DNA from 2 places in the Gemmobacter fulvus genome. Region 2 is predicted to be linked to the other one. Evidence: riboswitches for the same ligand, from Rfam matches in the RefSeq annotation. Region 2 holds a riboswitch; the other holds the start of a gene.
The links. Region 2 has a riboswitch for thiamine pyrophosphate ahead of thiB (thiamine ABC transporter substrate binding subunit). Riboswitches for the same ligand answer to the same signal wherever they lie in the genome.
Positions count from the first base shown of each region.

Region 1 (7,115 bases), on a different replicon from region 2:
TCCATGCTCAGCCCCCCTGCATCGGGGCGAGGATTTCCAGCCGGTCGCCCTCGCGCAGCACCGTGCGGGCGCGCAGCGGGGCGGGCAGAAAATCGCCGTTCAGCGCTGTGGCAATGCCGTTGTCAGGAAAGCCGAGGCAGGCCAGCGTTTCGGCCACGCTGGCGGGGGCGACCTCGGTCGGGGTGCCGTTCACATCAATGCGCATGGGCAGGATCCTTTGCAAATCGGGTGGCAAGCTGTTCGGCCAAGGCAGGGGCCAGCAGAAACCCGTGCCGGTAACAGCCATTCAGCTGCCAATGCCCGTCCGCCCCGGTCAGGCGGGGCAGGTTATCGGCATAGGCCGGGCGCAGGCCCGCGCCGGTTTCCAGCAGCTGTGCTTCGGCAAAGGCGGGGTGGAGCGTATAGGCGGCGGCCAGCAGCTCCATCACCGCGCGGGCGGTGACGGGGCCGGGATCATCGCTTTCCACCATGGTCGCCCCAACCATGTAGACGCCTTGGCCGCGTGGCACGATATAGATCGGCGTGCGCGGATGCAGCAGGCGGACCGGGCGTGACAGGCTGACCTCGGTGCAGCGCAGCAGCAGCATTTCACCCCGCACAGCGCGCAACGGCAGCCGGTCGCGGGCGGCAAACCCGCGACAGTCGATCACCGCCTCTGCGCGCGGCGTCGGTGCGGCGGTGTGAAAAACCACCCCACGCCGGGCCAGCCCGTCGCGCAGCGCCTGAAGCGCGGCGCGCGGATCCAGATGCCCCTCGCCGGGATAGAACAGCGCCTGATCAAAGCGATCCGCAAGATCCGGCTCCAGTGCTGCCAGCGCCGCGCCGTGCCGTATCTCATGCCCGGTGGTGCGGCTGGCAAACCGCGCGAGTTCGGCCCGGTCGCGCGGCGGCGCGACAACCAGCGTGCCGTGGCGCACAACACCCGGCACATGATCCGCCCACCAATCCACCGCGCCCCGGCCAAGGGCCAGCACCTCGGGCGGGGCGCTTTCGGCCTCGCACCAGGGGGCCAGCATGCCCCCCGCCAGCCAGGAGGCCGCGCGCGACGCGGGGCCGGGGTCGATCACCTCGACCCGTGCCCCGCGCGCGGCAAGGGCGGTGGCGGCGCACAGCCCCGCCACCCCCGCACCGAAGATGCGGAAGGTCATTCCCCCGCCACCTCGGGGATCTGACGGATCGGCATATACAGATTGCCGCCTTCGCGGAACTTTTCGGCCATCCGCGCCATGCCTTCCTTCTGCGCCTCGGCCCGGATGTCATGGCTGATCCGCATGGAGCAGAACTTCGGCCCGCACATCGAACAGAAATGCGCCGTCTTGTGCGCCTCTTTCGGCAGGGTTTCATCGTGGAAGCTGCGCGCGGTATCGGGATCGAGCGACAGGTTGAACTGGTCCTCCCAGCGGAATTCAAACCGTGCGCGCGACAGCGCATCATCGCGGGCCTGCGCGCCGGGATGCCCCTTGGCCAGATCGGCGGCATGGGCGGCGATCTTGTAGGTGATGACCCCGGTTTTCACATCATCGCGGTCCGGCAGGCCCAGATGTTCCTTGGGGGTGACGTAACACAGCATCGCCGTGCCGAACCAGCCGATCATCGCCGCGCCGATGGCCGAGGTGATGTGATCATAGCCCGGCGCAATATCGGTTGTCAGCGGGCCAAGCGTGTAGAACGGCGCCTCACCACAGGTGGCAAGCTGCTTGTCCATATTGGCCTTGATCTTGTGCATGGCCACATGGCCCGGCCCTTCGATCATCACCTGACAATCCTTTGCCCAGGCGATCTGCGTCAGTTCGCCCAGCGTTTCCAGCTCGGCAAACTGCGCGGCGTCATTGGCATCGGCGATGGAGCCGGGGCGCAGCCCGTCGCCGAGCGAGAAGCTGACATCATAGGCGCGCATAATGTCGCAGATCTCGTCGAAATGCTCATAGAGAAAGCTTTCGCGGTGATGATGCAGGCACCATTTCGCCATGATGGACCCGCCGCGCGACACGATGCCGGTGACGCGGTTCACCGTCAGCGGGATGTAATGCAGCCGCACCCCGGCATGGATGGTGAAATAATCCACCCCCTGTTCAGCCTGTTCGATCAGCGTATCGCGGAACACTTCCCACGACAGGTCTTCGGCAATGCCACCGACCTTTTCCAGCGCCTGATACAGCGGCACCGTGCCGATCGGCACCGAGGAATTGCGCAGGATCCAGTCGCGGATATTGTGGATATTGCGCCCGGTCGACAGGTCCATCACCGTATCCGCGCCCCAGCGGATCGCCCAGACCATCTTTTCGACCTCTTCCTCCATGCTGGAGGTGACGGCAGAATTGCCGATATTGGCGTTGATCTTCACCAGGAAGTTGCGGCCGATGATCATCGGCTCCAGTTCCGGGTGGTTGATATTGGCGGGGATGATGGCGCGGCCCCGGGCAATCTCGTCACGCACGAATTCCGGTGTCACGAGGTTGGGGATCGCCGCGCCGAAATCCTCGCCGTCGCGGGGGGCCAAAGCGGTGCGGCCCAGATTTTCGCGGATGGCGACATATTCCATTTCCGGCGTGATGATCCCGGCGCGGGCATAGGCAAGCTGCGTGACGGCGCGGCCCTCGGTGGCGCGCAGCGGCGCACGCTGCTGCGGAAAGGCCGGGGTCAGCCGCGCGCCTTCGGCAAAGCCGTTGTCGGCGGGCTGCACCGGGCGGGCCGGATAGGCGGCGACATCGCCCCGCGCGACCTGCCACTGGCCCCGCTGCGGCGCAAGGCCCTGTGCGATATGCACGGTGGCGGTGGGATCGGTATAGGGGCCCGAGCTGTCATAGACCGTGATCGGCGGTTCCCCGGCCGAAGGGTGCAGCGCAATCTGGCGCATCGGCACGCGCAGATCGGGATGCAGGCTGCCCGGCAGATGGATCTTGGTCGAGGCGGGCAGGCCCCCGGTGGTGATCTTGGGTGGCAGAATGGTCATGCGTGTCTCCTCAAGCGTAAACTCAAAAAGACCCGGAGATGCGAGGCAGAAAGGGGCCAATGGCCCATGATCGGGGGCCAATATGGCCCAAAGAGGCCCAGACGGCGCCCTTCGGTCTTCCTACGCCAGTATCAACTGGGTCAGGTTCAAAGGGTCGCTGCGCCGTGGGTTGCCCCACATTCAGCCTCTCAGTCCCTTGGGCGGGACTCCCCTGACGTAGGGCAAGGGATAGGGGATGGCGGCGAATGCGTCAAGACTGCGCGAGGCGGATGATGCGGGACTTGCAGCCGGGGCGGGGATACGAAACGATGCCCGCATGACCAAACACCCCCCCGCGCATCCTGATCTCGTTGTTGCCACCTATAATGTGCAAAAGGGCATCGGCACCGATCTGCGCCGCGATGCCCGGCGCACGGAACGGGTGATTTCGGCGCTCGGGGCCGATATTGTCGCGGTGCAGGAGGGCGACCGACGCTTCGGCAACCGGGCGGGGGTGCTGGATCTGGCGGTGTTGCGGGCGTCCAGTGGTCTGGTGCCGGTGCCGGTGGCGGCCCCGCTGGGGGCCTTGGCGCATGGCTGGCATGGCAATCTGCTGCTGGTGCGCGCCGCCGCCGTCGAATCGGTGCGCGGGCTGCATCTGCCGGGGGCAGAGCCGCGCGGCGCGCTGATCGTCGATCTGGATCTGGCGCAGTTCGGGCCGGTGCGGGTGATTGCGGTGCATCTGGCGCTGCTGGCGCGGGCGCGCCGGGCACAGGCGCGGATGCTGGCCGAGGTGGCCGCCGAGGCGCAAGAGCGGGATGGCCGCCCGACCATCGTGATGGGCGATATGAACGAATGGCGGCGCTGGCCCAGCCCGGCGCTTGCGGCGCTGGATCATCATCTTGGCGCGCCGGGGCTGGCCCCGAGCTTTCCGGCGATTTTTCCGCGCCTGCCGCTGGACCGGATCTATGCCTCGAAGGGGTTCGACATGCTGTCGGTCGCGGCGCATGACACGGCGCTGGCGCGGCGGGCTTCGGATCATCTGCCGGTGGTGGCGCGGCTGCGCCCGCGGGGCAGGGACTGAGCTTTAGGGGCCTGACCTAAAGCAGCCATTCGATCGGCAAAAGGCCCAACAGCCGCACCAGGGCCCGGCTGGCCCAAGTGGTGCCCGGCTCTGCCCGGTGCAGCACCTCGCTGCCCTCCATACCGGGGTCGACCCATTGCAGATGGCCCCGCGCCGACAGCCGCAACTCATAGGCCACATCCGCCATATCCTCGCGGATCGCGGCGGACACTTCGCTGGCCAGCCCGGGGCTGTCGATCAGAAAGCCCATTTCCGTATTCAGGAATTTCGACCGGGGATCTAGGTTGAACGAGCCGACGAATAGCGTGCGCCCGTCCAGCACAAGGGTTTTGGAGTGCAGGCTGGTGCCTGAGGATCCGGGCAACCCGCGCCGTCTGCGGCGATGGCGCGCGCCGAAGGTGGGTTTGCGCAAGCCTTCGCCGGCCTTCAGCTCATAAAGCGTGACACCTGCGGCAAGCAGCCGGTGGCGGTAGCGGGCATAACCGCAATGCACCATGGTCACATCGGTGGATTGCTGGCCATTGGTCAGCACGCGCAGGCGCACACCGCGCCGCAGCCGCGCCTCTATCGCGCGCAACCCGGTTTGCCCCGGAATGAAATAGGCCGACACAAGCAGCGCCTCTTTCCGGGCGCGCGATAGCAGCGCATCCAGCCGGTTGATCAGCAATTGCCGCCGTTCGGCGCGCCCGGCGGCCTTCTCGGGCGGATCACTGATCAGCCGCACCGGTGCGCAATGGAACTGCGCGCAGCCCGACAGCAGGTCGCTGGCGGCAGAGCTGTCCTCCAATGCCTGAAGATAGGGTTCGGCCTCTGCCGTTGCGCGCAGCCGGGCGGCTTCGGTGGTCAGCCGATGCAGGCCATCGGCGGGCGTGCGCAGCATGGCTTCGGCGGGAATGGCAACGGAACAGGCCCAGTAGCGATCAAAATCGGCCCCGACATCGGCAGCGGCGGGGCCTGCCGCCAGCACGTCGAAGTCGATGAAATGCCGCTGCGCGTCGCCCTGAAAATAGGCATCGCCGATGTTGCGCCCGCCGATCACACAGACGGCCCCATCCGCCGTCAGCGATTTGTTGTGCATGCGCCGGTTCAGCCGCCCGAAATCCAGCAGAAGGTTGATCAGCCGCACCCGGCGCAGCACAAACGGGTTGAAGATCCGCAGCTCTACCCCCGGCAGGGTGTTCAGCGCGGCAAAGGCACCGTCCAGTTCCGGCGCGCCGATGTCATCGACCAGCACCCGGATCCGCACGCCGCGCTCTGCCGCACGGCGCAGCTCGTCCAGCACCACATATCCGGCAATATCCGGCTGCCAGAGGTAATATTGCAGATCGAGCGAGACTTCGGCGGCGCGGATCAGGTGAATCCGGGTGGCAAAGGCCTCCAGCCCGTCGCGCAGGCCGATCAGCCCGCTGTGCCCGTTGCCGTCACAGGGCACGGCCGCCGCTGCGGCCCCCAGGGCGGTGTCGTTGCTTGCGGGCAGCGCCTGGGATTTGCTGCGGGGCAGTCGCGCCGCCCGAAAGAAGGCAAGGCGCAGCCCGAGCGCTGCCAGAACAAGGGCCAGCCCAAGGCCGAGGGCGACAGACAGCATCTCTCAGAGCCGGATCATGTGCAAAACCCATCCATTGACACGCCCGGCCCCTGCACTGAACGCGCGAAGGCCGGGTCGGCAGGTCAACTCTAGGCCGGGGCAGATGGTTCCGCCAGCGCGATCACTCGGCCACGATGCGCGCCAGTGCTGCACCATAGGCCAGTGCCGTGCCCGCCTCGGCCAGCCGGGTCAGCCGACCTGCATGGGGGGCCTCGACCCGGGTTTCCATCTTCATGGCTTCCATCACCGCGATTACCTCGCCGGATTGCACCAGCGCGCCATCCTCGACCTGCCACAATTGCAGCGTGCCGGGCACCGGGGCGGGCACCAGATTGGCATCCGCCTCTGCCGCGACGCTGGCGGGTGCTGCCGCACCTCCAGCCGTGGGCAGGGCCGATAGCAGGCCCGCAGGCAGACCCAGCTCGTGCCGTTTGCCGTCAATTTCGACCGACAGGCGCAGCATCGGGGCCGTATCGGCGGGCGTCACACGCGGATGTGCAGCCAGCGTTTCGGCCAGCGCCTCGGCGAAATCGGTTTCGATCCAGCGGGTATGCACCCGGAACTCCCCAGCCTCGGCCCGGAAATCCGGCTGCGCCACCACGGCGCGGTGGAAGGGCAGCACCGAGGCCACGCCATCAATGCGGAATTCGGCCAGCGCACGGGCGGCGCGGGCCAAGGCCTCGGCGCGGGTGGCCCCGGTCACGATCAGCTTGCCCATCAGCGAATCAAAGCTGCCGGGCACGACAGATCCGGTCGCCACGCCACTGTCCATGCGGATGCCGGGACCCGAGGGCGCGTCCCACAGCGCAATCGGGCCGGGGGTGGGCAGAAAGCCGCGTGCCGGATCTTCGGCATTGATGCGGAATTCGATGCTGTGGCCGCGCGGTGTAGGCACACTGTCATCGGCCAGCCGCTCGCCCCGCGCCACCCGGATCATCGCGCGCACGATGTCGATGCCGGTGGTTTCTTCGGTGACGGGATGTTCCACCTGCAAGCGGGTGTTCACCTCGAGGAAAGACAAGGTGCCATTGCCCGACAGCAGGAATTCCACCGTGCCCGCGCCACTGTATCCGGCATGGGCGCAGATCGCACGGGCCGATTGGTGGATGCGGTCGCGCTGCGCTTCGGTCAGGAAGGGGGCGGGGGCTTCCTCTACCAGCTTCTGATTGCGGCGCTGCAACGAACAATCGCGCGTGCCCAGCACCTTGACGGTGCCATGCCGGTCGGCCAGCACCTGCGCTTCGATATGACGAGGCCGGTCGAGGAATTGTTCGATGAAACATTCACCACGGCCAAAGGCGGTTTCCGCCTCGCGCGTGGCCGAGGCGAACAGCTCTTCCACCTCTTCCAGCCGCCATGCGACCTTCATGCCGCGCCCGCCCCCACCAAAGGCGGCCTTGATGGCAATCGGCAGGCCATTGGCGCGGGCAAAGGCCAGGGCGTCTGCCGGGGTTTCCACCGGGCCGGGCGATCCGGCCACCAAGGGCGCACCTACGGCTTCGGCAATGCGGCGC
Region 1 covers NZ_CP076363.1:17,079-24,193, forward strand. The annotation lists gene KM031_RS18585 (beta/alpha barrel domain-containing protein) at 1-5, opposite strand, end outside; gene thiS (sulfur carrier protein ThiS) at 8-205, opposite strand; gene thiO (glycine oxidase ThiO) at 195-1,148, opposite strand; gene thiC (phosphomethylpyrimidine synthase ThiC) at 1,145-2,953, opposite strand; TPP riboswitch at 3,054-3,176, opposite strand; gene KM031_RS18605 (endonuclease/exonuclease/phosphatase family protein) at 3,270-4,016, shown strand; gene KM031_RS18610 (phospholipase D family protein) at 4,033-5,601, opposite strand; gene KM031_RS18615 (acetyl/propionyl/methylcrotonyl-CoA carboxylase subunit alpha) at 5,723-7,115, opposite strand, start outside.
Region 1: another riboswitch for thiamine pyrophosphate. It lies ahead of thiC (phosphomethylpyrimidine synthase ThiC); the one in region 2 lies ahead of thiB (thiamine ABC transporter substrate binding subunit).

Region 2 (7,115 bases):
CATCGCCTCGACCATGCCGCTGCTGGTGGCGGCTCTGGGCTGGATGCTGTTCGGCGAACGCATCCGCCCGCTGGGAATCGTCGGCCTGTTGACCGGCATGGCCGGGGTGGCGCTGATCATGGCGGCGCGGATGCAGGGCGGGGCGGCCCCCTTGGGGCTTGCGCTGTGCCTGATCGCCGCGCTGGCCTTGGCGCTGGCCACGCTGATGATGCGCGGGGCCAGTTCGGGCGGCAATCTGTGGATCGTGGTGGGTTTGCAGATGTGGGTCGGCGCAGCACTGCTCTGGGTCGCGGCGCTGGGGTTCGAACCGTGGCGGCTGACCGCCTCGCCCGCCTGGATGCTGGCGATGGCGTATCAGATCGTCATGCCGGGCATTGTGGCGACGGTGCTGTGGTTCGGGCTGGTGGCGCGGATCGGGGCGGTGAAAGCCTCGACCTTTCACTTCCTCAACCCGTTCTTCGGCGTGCTGATCGCCGCCGTGCTGCTGGGCGAGGCGGTGCGTCTGACCGATATGATCGGCGTGGTGATCGTGATGGCGGGGATTCTGGCGGTGCAGATTTCCAAACAGGTGCCGTCAGTTCAGGCCCCTGCGCGCGGGGCCTGAACTGGCAGGTTCAGCCGATCTTGCCGCGTTGCCCGCCGGTCTGGCCACGATCCAGCAGCAGGTGATCCAGCAACACTGCCGCCATCATCGCCTCGCCCACCGGCACGGCGCGGATGCCGACACAGGGATCATGCCGCCCCTTGGTGATCAGATCCACCTCTTCGCCGCCCTGCGTGACCGTCTGGCGCGGTGTGAGGATCGAGGAGGTGGGTTTCACCGCAAATCGCACCACCACATCCTGCCCGGTGGAGATGCCGCCCAGTATACCGCCTGCGTGGTTTGACAGGAACTCCGGGCCATTTGGCCCCATGCGGATCTCGTCGGCATTCTCGACCCCGGTCAGGCAGGCGGCGGCCATGCCTTCGCCGATCTCCACCGCCTTCACGGCATTGATGCTCATCATCGCGGTGGCCAGATCGCTGTCGAGCTTGGCATAGATCGGCGCGCCCAGCCCCGCAGGCACACCCGAGGCGACAACCTCGATCACCGCGCCGACGGAATTGTGGGCCTTGCGCAGGTCATCCAGATAGGCCGCCCAATCGGCCACCGCGACCGCATCGGGGCACCAGAACGGGTTCTGGTCGATCTGCGCGGCGTCAAACCGGCTGCGGTCAATCTGATGCGGGCCGATCTGCACCATATAGCCGGTAATTTTCAGCCCCGGCACCAGCGCAGCCAGCGCCGCCCGCGCCACGCCGCCCGCCGCCACCCGCGCCGCGGTTTCGCGCGCGGACGACCGGCCACCGCCGCGATAATCGCGCAGGCCGTATTTCTGATGATAGGTGATGTCGGCATGGCCGGGGCGGAAGGCGCGGGCAATCTCGCCATAATCCTTGCTGCGCTGATCGGTGTTGTCGATCATCAGCTGGATCGGCGTGCCGGTGCTGCGCCCCTCGAACACGCCCGACAGGATCTTCACCTGATCGGGTTCCTGCCGCTGGGTGGTGTATTTGTTCTGCCCCGGCTTTCTGCGGTCCAGCCAGTGCTGCAAGGCTTCGGCCTCGATCGGCACACCGGGCGGGCAGCCATCCACCGTGGCCCCCAGCGCAGGTCCATGGCTTTCGCCCCAGGTGGTGACGCGAAACAGATGTCCGTAGGTGTTGAAGCTCATGGCGCGCACTCCTTCTTGCGTTTGTGCATATGCCAAGCCCCGCTGCGGATAAACCCGAAATTCGTCTGATAGGGCGGGGCGAAGAGGGCTCCCCCTTGCGCCTGTCGCGCTTTGGCTTATGGTCTGCGCCACCTCGGGGTGCCTTGAGTGGCTGAGATGCGAAAGCGGACCCGTTGAACCTGAACCGGTTAAGACCGGCGGAGGGAAGGTGTGACCAACTCTGGCACGCTCCGTCTCCGCCCGTCGCAGATGGAGGATGACGATGAAATCACCTATGTTTGCTGCGGGTTTTCTGGCTGTCGCGTCGGTCGCGCAGGCAGAAACCCCAGTGCTGAATGTGCTGACCTATGACAGTTTTGTCAGCGAATGGGGCCCCGGCCCGGCGATTGAAAAGGCGTTCGAGGCCGAATGTGGCTGTGATGTGGTCTTTACGGCGGCGGGGGACGGTGCGGCCCTGCTGGCGCGGGTGCAGCTTGAGGGCGCGAAAACCGATGCGGATGTGGTGCTGGGGCTGGATACCAACCTGACCGCCGCCGCCCGCGCAACCGGGCTGTTTGCCGCGCATGGCCAGACGCCCGACCTTGCGCTGCCACTGGCCTGGACCGATGCCGATTTCCTGCCCTATGACTGGGGCTGGTTCGCCTTTGTCCACAACAAGACGCTGACGGCGCCGACCTCCTTCAAGGCGCTGGCCGAGTCGGATCTGAAGATCGTGATTCAGGATCCGCGCTCCTCCACCCCCGGTCTGGGCCTGCTGATGTGGGTGAAAGCGGCCTATGGGGACGAGGCTCCGGCGATCTGGGCGGCGCTGGCTGACAATATCGTGACCGTGACCCCCGGCTGGTCCGAGGCGTATGGCCTGTTTCTGGAGGGCGAGGCCGATCTGGTGCTGAGCTATACCACCTCGCCCGCCTATCACCTGATCGCCGAAGAGGATGACAGCAAGACCGCCGCCGTGTTCGAGGAAGGCAATTACCTGCAGGTGGAGGTGATGGGCAAACTCGCGGCCAGCGATCAGTCCGACCTGGCGGATCGGTTCATGGCCTTCGTTCTGTCGGATGCGGCGCAAGAGATTCTGCCCACGACCAACTGGATGTATCCGGCCAAACTGCCGACGGCGGGTCTGCCCAAAGGCTTCGAGACCTTGGTGCAGCCGGGCAAATCGCTGTTGCTGGGCGCGGACGAGGCCGAAGCGGCCCGCGCGGGCGCGTTGGAAGAATGGCGCGCCGCGCTGTCCCGCTAGGGGCTTTTGCCACGGCCATCGGTCTGGGGGCGCTGACCCTCGGGCCGCTGGCCGTGGTGATGATGCAGGCGGGCGGCGGCGGGGGTATCACCGCCGCCGACCTTGCGGCCCTGCGGTTCACCGTGACACAGGCGGCGCTGTCGGCGCTCGCCTCGGTTGCCTGTGCAGTGCCGGTGGCGCGCGCGCTGGCGCGGCGGCGGTTTCCGGGGCGCAGGCTGGCGATTGCCGCGCTGGGTGCGCCGTTCCTGTTGCCGGTGATCGTGGCGGTGCTGGGCCTGCTGGCGATTTTCGGGCGGTCGGGCCTGATCAATCGCGGGCTTGAGGCCCTTGGCCTGCCGGAAGTGTCGATCTATGGCATGGGCGGCGTGGTGCTGGCGCATGTGTTTCTGAACATGCCTCTGGCCACCCGCATGATCCTGCAAGGCTGGCAGGCGGTGCCGGGCGAGCGGCTGCGGCTGGCCGAAAGCCTTGGCTTCGGGCCGGGCGCGATCTTTCGGCATATCGAAGCGCCCATGCTGCGCGATGTGTTGCCGGGGGCGCTGCTGGCGGTGTTTGCGATCTGCCTGACCAGTTTTGCGGTGGTGCTTGTGCTGGGCGGCGGGCCGGGCGCGACCACGGTGGAACTGGCGATCTATCAGGCCGTGCGGTTCGAATTCGATCTGCCCAAAGCCGCCACGCTGGCGGTGATGCAGGTGCTGGCCTGCGGGGCGGCGGTGCTGCTGGCCGGGCTGTTCACCGTGCCCAGCGGCTTTGGCGCGGGCCTGGACCGGGCTGTGGCGCTTCCGCGCCCGGCGGGCTGGCGGCGTCTGCTCGACGCGGCGGCGATTGCGCTTGCGCTTGGCTTCATCGCTGCGCCCCTGCTGGCGGTGGGCTTTCGCGGGCTGCCGGGGCTGATGGCGCTGCCTTCGGCGGTCTGGCCTGCACTGGCGGCCTCGTTGACGGTGGCGGTTCTGGCCGCCCCGCTGGCGGTGGGTGCGGCGTTGCTGCTGGCGCTGGCGCTGGCGGTGGCGCGCGGCTGGCGCGGGCTGGAGCCCGTGGCGATGCTGCCGATGGCGGGATCGTCGCTGGTGCTGGGCACCGGGCTGTTCCTGCTGGTGTTTCCCTTTGTCTCTCCGGCGCGGGTGGCGCTGCCGGTCACGGTTCTGGTGACGGCGGTGATGGCGCTGCCCTTCGCCTTTCGCATCCTGCTGCCCGAGGTGCGGGTGCTGATGGCGGATTATGGCCGTCTGGCCGATGCGCTGGCGCTGCGCGGCTGGGCGCGGCTGCGCTGGCTGATCCTGCCCCGGCTGCGCCGCCCGCTGGGCTTTGCGCTGGGGCTGACGGGTGCGATGGCGGTGGGGGATCTGGGCGTGATCGCTCTGTTCGCGGCGGAAAAGGGGGCCACATTACCTTTGGTCGTGCAGCGGCTGATGGGGGCGTATCGGACTGAGGCGGCGGCGGGGGCGGCGCTGCTGCTGGTGGCGGCGGCCTTTGCGCTGTTCTGGATCTGCGATTGGTGGGGGCGGCATGGATCTGACACTTGAGGCGCTGCGGCTGCGGCAGGACGACTGGACGCTGAGCGCCGATTGGGCGGCAGTGGCTGGCCAACGCATCGCGGTGATCGGGCCGTCGGGCGCGGGAAAATCAACGCTGCTGAATGCGATTGCCGGGTTTGGCGCGCTGGATCAGGGCATGATCCGCTGGCAGGGCAGGCGCATTGATCTGCTGCCGCCCGGTGCGCGGCCGATCTCGATGCTGTTTCAGGATCAGAACCTGTTTCCACATCTGACGGTGGCGCAGAATCTGGGCCTCGGGCTCGACCCCGCCTTGCGCCGGGTGGATTGGGCGGCGGTGGATCAGGCGCTGGAGCGTGTGGGGCTGGCCGGGCTGGGGGCGCGCAAGCCTGCGCAGCTGTCGGGCGGGCAGCAAAGCCGGGCGGCGCTGGCGCGGTCTTTGCTGCGGGCGCGGCCCATCCTGCTGCTGGACGAACCCTTTGCGGCGCTGGGGCCTGCGCTGAAGGCCGAGATGCTGGCGCTGGTGGCCGAGCTGGCCGGGCAGGCGCTGGTTCTGATGGTGACGCATGACCCCGAAGATGCCCGCGCCTTTGCCAGCCATACCGTGCTGGTGGCCGAGGGGCGGGCCGATCCGCCGGTGCCCACGAACGCGCTGTTTGCCGATCCGCCTGCGGCGCTTGCGGCCTATCTGGGGCAGGGCTGACGGCGCAGAACGCCCCCCTGATACAGAAAAACCCCGCAGTCGCCTGCGGGGTTCTTTTATGCCGTGATCCGAAGATCAGGCGTGTTTCTTGCCTTTTACCCCGGCCCACAGCCGTTTGTTGGTGAGGTAAAGCAGGGTCGACAGCCCGATCAGGAACAGCACGGCGACAAAGCCCATGTGCTTGCGCGCCATCAGCTTCGGTTCTGCCGTCCACATCAGGAAGGCCGACACGTCTTCTGCCATCGCATCGACCGTGGCCGGGTGGCCATCGGCATAGGTCACGATGTCATCCGACAGCGGCGGTGCCATCTTGATCCAGCCGCCCGGGAAGGCGTGGTTTTCATAGTAGGTTTCCCCGGCTTCTTCCTTGGTCTCGCCGCTGTAGCCGGCAAGGATCGCATGGATGTATTCCGGGCCGCCGATGCCGTTGAACAGCTGGCTCATGCCGGTGCCATAGGGGCCATGAAAGCCCGCCCGCGCCTTGGCCATCAGGCTGAGGTCGGGGGCACCCGCGCCAGTGTTGGCCGGGAAGTGATCGGTGGCAACCGCTTCACGGTCTTCGCCCGTGTCCTTGTCGACCACGGAGAAGTTCTTGGCATAGGCGCGCACCTGATCTTCGGGCAGCTGCGGGCCGCCTTCATCTGCAAGCGTGCGGATCGGCACGAATTTCAGGCCGTGGCAGCTGGAGCAGACCTCGGTGTAAACCTGAAGCCCGCGCTGAAGCTGGTTCTTGTCAAACTTGCCGAACGGCCCTTCGAACGAGAAGGCCACGTCTTCGATATGGCCTTCGCCACCCGCCGCCATGGCCCCGCCCGACATCAGGACGAGGGCAGAGACGGCGCTGATTGCGATTTTGCGAAACATCTCAGTCAGTTCCTTTCTGTCACTCGGCCGGAGTGCCGTAGTGCGATTTGAAGTCTTCCTCGATCGTTGCCGGTTGCGGCAGCGGTTTTTCGATCACACCCAAAAGCGGCAGGATCACGAGGAAATAGGCGAACCAATAGGCCGAAGCGATCAGCGAGATATAGGGGTAGATCCCGTCGGTCGGCATCGCGCCCACCCACATCAGCACCATGAAGTCGATGGCGAGCAGGGCGAACCACCACTTGAACATCGGGCGATAGCGGCCCGACCGCACCGAGGAGGTATCCAGCCAGGGCGCCAGCGCCATCACGGCAATTGCGCCGAACATCGCCAGAACGCCGAAGAACTTGGCGTCAACGATACCGAAGGTGACGAAGTTGGTGATCTGCACCACCCAGACATCGGCGGTGAAGGCGCGCAGGATGGCGTAGAACGGCAGGAAGTACCATTCCGGCACGATATGCGCGGGCGTCGCCAGCGGGTTCGCCTCGATGTAGTTGTCGGGGTGGCCGAGGTAGTTCGGCATGAAGCCGACCACGGCAAAGAACACGGCAAGGATCACGACAAGCGCGAACAGGTCCTTGATCACGTAATAGGGCCAGAAGGGCAGGGTGTCCTTCGCGGCCTCTTCTTTCGAGGTGCGGCGCACTTCGACACCCGTCGGGTTGTTGTTGCCCGTGGTGTGGAAGGCCCAGATGTGAACGGCCACAAGGGCGGCGATCACGAAGGGCAGCAGATAGTGCAGCGAGAAGAAGCGGTTCAGGGTGGCATTGTCCACCGCCGGGCCACCCAGCAGCCAGGCCTGGATCGGCTCGCCCAGACCGGGAATCGCGCCGAACAGGCCGGTGATCACCGTGGCGCCCCAGAAGGACATCTGGCCCCAGGGCAGAACATAGCCCATGAATGCGGTGGCCATCATGGCGAGGTAGATCAGCATGCCGATGATCCAGGTCACCTCACGCGGAGCCTTGTACGACCCGTAGTAAAGCCCGCGGAAGATGTGCAGATACACAGCGACGAAGAACAGCGACGCGCCATTGGCGTGCAGATAGCGGATGGCCCAGCCGCCGTTCACGTCGCGCATGATATGTTCGACC
Region 2 covers NZ_CP076361.1:2,241,843-2,248,957, forward strand. The annotation lists gene KM031_RS10795 (DMT family transporter) at 1-604, shown strand, start outside; gene aroC (chorismate synthase) at 615-1,715, opposite strand; TPP riboswitch at 1,840-1,938, shown strand; gene thiB (thiamine ABC transporter substrate binding subunit) at 1,978-2,958, shown strand; gene KM031_RS10810 (ABC transporter permease family protein) at 2,934-4,481, shown strand; gene KM031_RS10815 (thiamine ABC transporter ATP-binding protein) at 4,465-5,154, shown strand; gene KM031_RS10820 (cytochrome c1) at 5,230-6,018, opposite strand; gene petB (cytochrome b) at 6,038-7,115, opposite strand, start outside.